3 regions of the Nonomuraea sp. NPDC050536 genome follow, and region 3 is predicted to be linked to each of the others. Evidence: predicted binding sites of a transcription regulator. Region 3 holds the regulator's gene; each other region holds the start of a gene.
The links. Region 3 encodes HrcA, which represses chaperone genes, less so after heat shock. Its sites were predicted from a motif close to TTGGCACTCTCNNNNNGAGAGTGCCAA; they were not measured.

Region 1: groL (chaperonin GroEL) is a predicted target of HrcA. The motif match lies at 1,181-1,207, and genes of this name have one in related genera.
Region 2: groES (co-chaperone GroES) is a predicted target of HrcA. The motif match lies at 892-918, and genes of this name have one in related genera.

Annotation. Positions count from the first base shown of each region.
Region 1 covers NZ_JBITHD010000018.1:161,203-163,467, forward strand. Annotated here, with positions in the region: gene groL (chaperonin GroEL) at 1-1,070, opposite strand, end outside; gene ACIBHX_RS39105 (cold-shock protein) at 1,376-1,576, opposite strand; gene ACIBHX_RS39110 (MoaD/ThiS family protein) at 1,813-2,088, opposite strand; gene thrC (threonine synthase) at 2,104-2,265, opposite strand, start outside.
Region 2 covers NZ_JBITHD010000002.1:586,782-589,046, reverse strand. Annotated here, with positions in the region: gene ACIBHX_RS09685 (NAD-dependent epimerase/dehydratase family protein) at 3-842, shown strand; gene groES (co-chaperone GroES) at 1,005-1,319, shown strand; gene groL (chaperonin GroEL) at 1,393-2,265, shown strand, end outside.
Region 3 covers NZ_JBITHD010000011.1:283,464-285,728, reverse strand. Annotated here, with positions in the region: gene ACIBHX_RS29535 (hypothetical protein) at 1-417, opposite strand, end outside; gene hrcA (heat-inducible transcriptional repressor HrcA) at 564-1,577, shown strand; gene dnaJ (molecular chaperone DnaJ) at 1,589-2,265, shown strand, end outside.

The sequences.
Region 1 (2,265 bases), on a different contig from region 3:
GAGTCGGTGCGCTCGATCTCGGCGCGGATCTCGTTGACCCGGCCGGCGATCGCGTCGGCGTCACCGGCGCCGTCGACGATCGTGGTCTCGTCCTTGGTCACGACGACCTTGCGGGCGCGGCCGAGCAGGTCGAGGGTGGCGTTCTCGAGCTTGAGACCGACCTCCTCGGCGATGACCTGACCGCCGGCCAGGATCGCGATGTCGCCCAGCATGGCCTTGCGGCGGTCACCGAAGCCCGGAGCCTTGACCGCGACGGAGCGGAACAGGCCACGGATCTTGTTGACGACCAGAGTGGCCAGGGCCTCGCCGTCGACGTCCTCGGCGATGATCAGGAGCGGCTTGCCGGACTGCACGACCTTGTCGAGCAGGGGCAGCAGGTCCTTGTTGGCCGAGATCTTCGAGTTGACGATCAGGATGTACGGGTCCTCGAGCACCGCCTCCATACGGTCGGAGTCGGTGACGAAGTACATCGACGTCATGCCCTTGTCGAAGCGCATGCCCTCGGTGAGCTCGAGCTCGAGGCCGAAGGTGTTGCTCTCCTCGACGGTGATGACGCCTTCCTTGCCGACCTTGTCCATCGCCTCGGCGATGAGCGAGCCGATCTCGGGGTCGGCGGCGGAGATGGAGGCGGTGGAGGCGATCTGCTCCTTGGTCTCCACGTCCTTCGCGAGCTTGGACAGCTCCTCGCTGACGCGCTCGACGGCGGCCTCGATGCCCTTCTTCAGGGCCATCGGGTTGGCGCCGGCGGCGACGTTGCGGAGGCCCTCGCGGACCAGCGCCTGGGCGAGCACGGTGGCTGTGGTGGTGCCGTCACCCGCGACGTCGTCCGTCTTCTTGGCGACTTCCTTGACCAGCTCAGCGCCGATCTTCTCCCACGGGTCCTCGAGCTCGATCTCCTTGGCGATGGAGACACCGTCGTTGGTGATCGTGGGAGCGCCCCACTTCTTCTCCAGCACGACGTTGCGGCCCTTGGGACCCAGGGTCACCTTGACGGCGTCGGCGAGCTGGTTCATACCGCGCTCGAGACCGCGCCGGGCGTCCTCGTCAAACGCGATCATCTTGGCTGCCATAAGGCTAGACCTCCCAGATGCAGGGTGGCTTCTCAAGGACCGAGCCGACGCCCGCGACGGCATATGGGTCCGCAACTCCGTTCGGCAGACCCCATCGTCTCGATCCAGTGCTGGCACTCTGCATCAGAGAGTGCCAACGAACTGTTTAGCACTCTACCCCGTCGAGTGCAAGCGACAGCCACTCCTGCCCAGGTCATACGGCACGGCGGGTCCCCCTCAGGACCCGCCGCACCCCAGGTCGAACGGTAAGACGGGTGGCAGGTCGCACGGACTGCGCTGCCGTGCGATCTGCCGGTGCAATGACGTCAGACCGCGCGGACACCCTCCGCCTGCGGCCCCTTCTGTCCCTGCGTGATCTCGAACTCGACACGCTGGCCCTGTTCGAGAGAGCGGTATCCGTCCATCATGATCGCTGAGTAATGGACGAATACATCTTTACCACCGTCAACAGCGATGAAGCCATAGCCCTTGTCCGCGTTGAACCACTTGACGGTGCCCTGCGCCACTTCCGACTCCTCTTACTGGGCTCACAGATCTCGCCCATTCCTCTCGCGAGACCCGCAATCGCCATGACTTATGCGAAATCAAGCCAGACGATCGCCCTCGACCATACCTGTGGCACGGTGTATGGCAACAGAGTCAATCGGAAAACTCCGCATTTCATCCAGGGCTGAGTTGTTCAATCTTGAATTGTCCAGAAATGTGGAAGGCGCCCACAAGGGGCGCCTTCTCGTCCAGCGGGTCAGCCGCCGGCGACCGCCGGGATGATGGAGATCTGTGCTCCCTCCGGGGCTGCGGTGTCGAGCCCCTCGGCGAATCGGACGTCCTCTTCGCCGATGTAAACGTTGACAAAACGACGAATCTTGCCCGATTCATCCAGAATCCGCGGGCCGATCCCCGGATAGTCCGAGTCGAGCTTCGCGAGCACCTCACGCAGAGTTGCACCTTCGCCACTGACTTCTGCGTTACCCCCGGTGTAGGTGCGCAGAATGGTGGGAATCCGCACTGACACGCTCATTTCCAAAACTTCCTTTCAGATCGCGCGGAACGCGTCGAGAGAGGGCCGGATCACGGCCGTCGGCTGGGCATCGTCCGAGACGGCGTCGAGCGTCTTGAGCCCGTCGCCGGTGTTGAGCACCACGGTCTCCGCCTCGGGGTCCAGCGTGCCGTTCTCGACCAGCTTCTTCAGCACGCC
Region 2 (2,265 bases), on a different contig from region 3:
TCATGAAGGTCCTGGTCCTGGGCGCGACGGGGTACATCGGCGGCGCGGTCGTGGAGAAGCTGCAGGAGCGCGGCCACGACGTGGTGGTCGTGGTGCGAGGGGAACGGCAGGTTCCCGGCGTGACCGACGTGCGCAACGGCGATCTGTCCGACCCGGCCACGATCGAGGTGACCCCTGACATCGACGCCGTGGTGCACGCCGCGCAGCTGACCGGCGACGAGGCCGTCGACCTCGAGGCCATCGGGAAGCTGACGGTCAAGCCGCTGGTCTACGTGAGCGGCGTCTGGGTGCTCGGTCCGGTCGACGGCGGCCACGAGGAGAGCCCGACCGACCCGATCCCGCTGGTCGGCTACCGGCCCAAGGTGGAGCGCCTGGTCCGCGACGCCGGCGGCACCGTGGTGCGGCCCGGTGTGGTGCACGGGCGCGGCGCCGGCATCGCCGCGCTGCTGCGCGGCCAGGCGGCCGAGCGCGGCCAGGGCGTGTACGTCTCGGACGGCACGGTGCCCACCTGGGCGTTCGTCCACGTCGACGACCTGGCCGAGCTGATCGTGGCGGTCGTCGAGAAAGGCGAGAAGGGCGCGCTCTACCACGGGATCACCGAGGAGGGCGTGCCGCTCACCGAGGTCGCGCAGGCGGCTGCCGAGTCGGCCGGCGTGGCCAGGAGCGCGCACCCGTGGCCGCTGGAAGAGGCCGCTCAGCTGCTCGGCCAGGGGTTCGCGGAGGCGCTCGCGCTGAGCCAGCGTGTCGGATCCGACCGCACCCGCGCCGCGCTCGGCTGGAACCCCAGCAGGCCCGGCATCGTGGCCGACCTGGTGGAAGGCTCGTACCAAGGATCGCTCTGAGCGGACGCGTTCGTGTTGACTGTCAAGCCCCTCTTGCATATGTTTCCTGTTGGCACTCTCCCCTTGAGAGTGCCAACGTGCGACGAGGCAGGTCTGACACCCGCGACGGCAGGCCCCGCTGGTCGCCTCTTCTAGATCATTCAAATCTGAAGGGGAGGTCCGATCGTGACGACCGCCACCAAGGTTCCCGTTAAGCCGCTCGGCGACCGCATCGTGGTTCAGCCGCTTGAGGCTGAGCAGACGACCGCTTCCGGCCTGGTCATCCCTGACACCGCCAAGGAGAAGCCGCAGGAGGGCAAGGTCCTCGCGGTGGGCCCGGGCAACTGGGACGACGAGGGCGAGAAGCGGATTCCGCTCGACGTCGCCGAGGGCGACATCGTCCTCTACAGCAAGTACGGCGGCACCGAGGTCAAGTACGGCGGCGAGGAGTACCTGGTGCTCTCCGCTCGCGATGTTCTCGCGATCATCGAGAAGTAAGCCGGATGTGTCGGGCCCCGGACGCTCTATAGGGCGCCGGGGCTTTCGACGCTAGGAGAGGACTTTCAAACCAATGGCGAAGATCCTGGAGTTCGACGAGGACGCCCGCCGCGCGCTCGAGCGCGGCGTGAACGCCCTCGCGGACGCCGTCAAGGTAACCCTCGGCCCGCGTGGCCGCAACGTCGTCATCGACAAGAAGTTCGGTGCTCCGACGATCACGAACGACGGTGTCACCATCGCTCGTGAGATCGAGCTGGAAGACCGCTACGAGAACCTCGGCGCTCAGCTCGCCAAGGAAGTAGCCACCAAGACCAACGACATCGCGGGCGACGGCACCACCACCGCGACGGTCCTGGCCCAGGCGATGGTCCGCGAGGGCCTGCGCAACGTGGCGGCCGGCGCCTCGCCGCTGTCGCTCAAGCGCGGCATCGACAAGGCCGCCAAGGCGGTCAGCGACAAGCTGCTCGCGGTTGCACGCCCGGTCGAGGACAAGAAGGAGATCGCGAACGTCGCGACGATCTCCGCGCAGGACGCCAAGATCGGTGACCTGATCGCCGAGGCGTTCGACAAGGTCGGCAAGGACGGTGTCCTCACCGTCGAAGAATCCAACGCCATGGGCATGGAGCTCGAGTTCACCGAGGGCCTCCAGTTCGACAAGGGCTACCTGTCGGCCTACATGGTGACCGACCCCGAGCGCATGGAGGCGGTCCTCGAGGACGCCTATGTGCTGCTCACCCAGGGCAAGATCTCCTCCATCGCGGACTTCCTGCCGCTGCTGGAGCAGGTCGCGCAGACCAAGAAGCCGCTGCTCGTGGTGGCCGAGGACGTGGAGGGCGAGGCGCTGGCCGTACTCGTCACCAACAAGATCCGCGGCACGTTCACCTCGGTCGCGGTCAAGGCGCCCGGCTTCGGCGACCGCCGCAAGGCGATGCTGCAGGACATGGCC
Region 3 (2,265 bases):
GTTGGCCAGGCGGGCGCCGTCGGAGATCTGGCACTGGTAGTGGACCAGCTCACCCCGGGTGACGTAGAGGGCGGGGCTGTCGGCCGGATCGACCGTCACCGTCGCCTGCTCGTCGGCGGCGAAGACCTTGGTCGGCGCCGCGTTCGCCACCGTGCTGACTATGCCCGAAGCGAACACACCGATGCCCACGGCGACGCACACCACCGCCACCAGCCAGCCGACCGCGATCCACCACAGCCGCGGCCTGACCTGCTTGGGATCGACCGGCCTGGCGAACTGCTGATAACCGTACGGAGGGGGCATCTGGTACGGCTGGCCGCCATACTGGGGCGGCGGCGGTGGAGGAGGCTGCTGGCCATAGTACGGACCCTGTCCCGGCGGGGGACCGTACTGCGGCGGCTGCGAATCGTCGGTCATGTCGGCCAGTGTGAGCCCCAGGACTTGCAGTACGCCAGCAGCGCTCTGTTATCGCACCGTGAGGGCCGGAGCCGTACACTTGGCACTCGGGAACACAGAGTGCCAAATCTGGCGTTTCCTGAAAGATGGAGGCAGGAGGTGAGCACGTGCTCGACGATCGGAAACTAGCGGTGCTCCGAGCCATTGTCGAGGACTACGTGTCCACCAACGAACCGGTGGGCTCCAAGGCGCTGGCGGAGCGCCACAACCTCAAGGTCTCCCCGGCGACGGTCAGGAACGACATGGCCGCGCTGGAGGAGGAGGGCTACATCGCCCAGCCGCACACCAGCGCCGGCCGGGTTCCGACCGACAAGGGCTACCGGCTGTTCGTCGACAGGCTCTCGCAGGTCAAACCCCTTTCCGGCGCCGAGCGGCGGGCGATCGAGACGTTCCTGGCGGGCGCCGTCGACCTGGACGACGTGGTCACCCGCACCGTGCGGCTGCTGGCCCAGCTGACCCGTCAGGTCGCGGTCGTGCAGTACCCGACGCTGACCCGTTCGACCGTGCGCCACGTCGAGCTGGTGCCGCTGCACGAGCGCCGGGTGATGCTCGTGCTCATCACCAACACCGGCCGCGTGGAGCAGCGCGTCATCGAGCTGCCCGAAGTCGTCGAGGACACCCGCATCGCCCACCTGCGGGCGGTGCTGAACGCCTGCCTCGACGGCTGCGGCCTGAGCAACGTCCCCGACCTGGTGGCCGACCTACCCGAGCGACTCCCCGTCGAGGACAGGCCCGCGGTGGCCACGATCCTGTCGGTGCTGCTCGAGACCCTGGTCGAGCGGCACGACGAGAAGATCGTCTTCGCCGGCGCGGCCAACCTCGCCGGGGCCGACTTCGCCACCGGGCTGCGCGACGTGCTCGAGGCGTTGGAAGAGCAGGTCGTGCTCATGCGGCTGCTCGGCGAGACTTCCTCCGACATCCCGTCCGAACTCACCGTGCGCATCGGGTCAGAGAACCCCTACCTGCGCGGCACATCCGTCGTCGCGACCGGATACGGTTCTGGCAACAACCAGTTGGCCCGGCTCGGCGTGCTGGGGCCGACCAGGATGGACTATCCCGTGACGATGGGCGCCGTGCGCGCGGTGGCACGCTACGTCAGCCAGATCCTGGCTGCATCATAAGAGGTCGATAAGTGGCAAACAGCGACTACTACGCCACCCTCGGGGTGCGCCGTGACGCCAGTCAGGACGAGATCAAGAAGGCGTACCGCCGGCTGGCCCGCGAGCTGCACCCCGACGTGAACCCCGATCCCGAGACGCAGGAGCGTTTCAAGGAGATCACGCAGGCCTACGAGGTGCTGTCCGACCCCAACAAGCGCCAGATGTACGACCTGGGCGCCGACCCCTTCCAGAGCGCGGGCGCCGGAGCCGGGGCCGGTGGCTTCGGCGCGGGCTTCCCGTTCAGCGACATCATGGACGCCTTCTTCGGTACGGCAGGCGGCGCCCGAGGCCCGCGCTCCCGTGCCAGGCGGGGCCGCAACGCCACCATCCGGGTCGAGCTCGACCTGCGCGAGACGGCGTTCGGCACCACCCGCGAGCTGGTCGTCGACACCGCCGTGCTGTGTGAGGTGTGCCACGGCGCGGGCACCGCGCCCGGCACCCACCCCGACACCTGCGACATGTGCAACGGCCGGGGCGAGATCTCCCAGGTGACGCGCTCGTTCCTGGGCCAGGTCATGACCTCCCGCCCCTGCCCGCAGTGTGGCGGCTTCGGCACGATCATCCGCCACCCCTGCCAGGAGTGCTCCGGCGACGGCCGCGTCCGCACCCGCCGCACGATCAAGGTCCGCATCCCCGCGGGCGTCGAGGA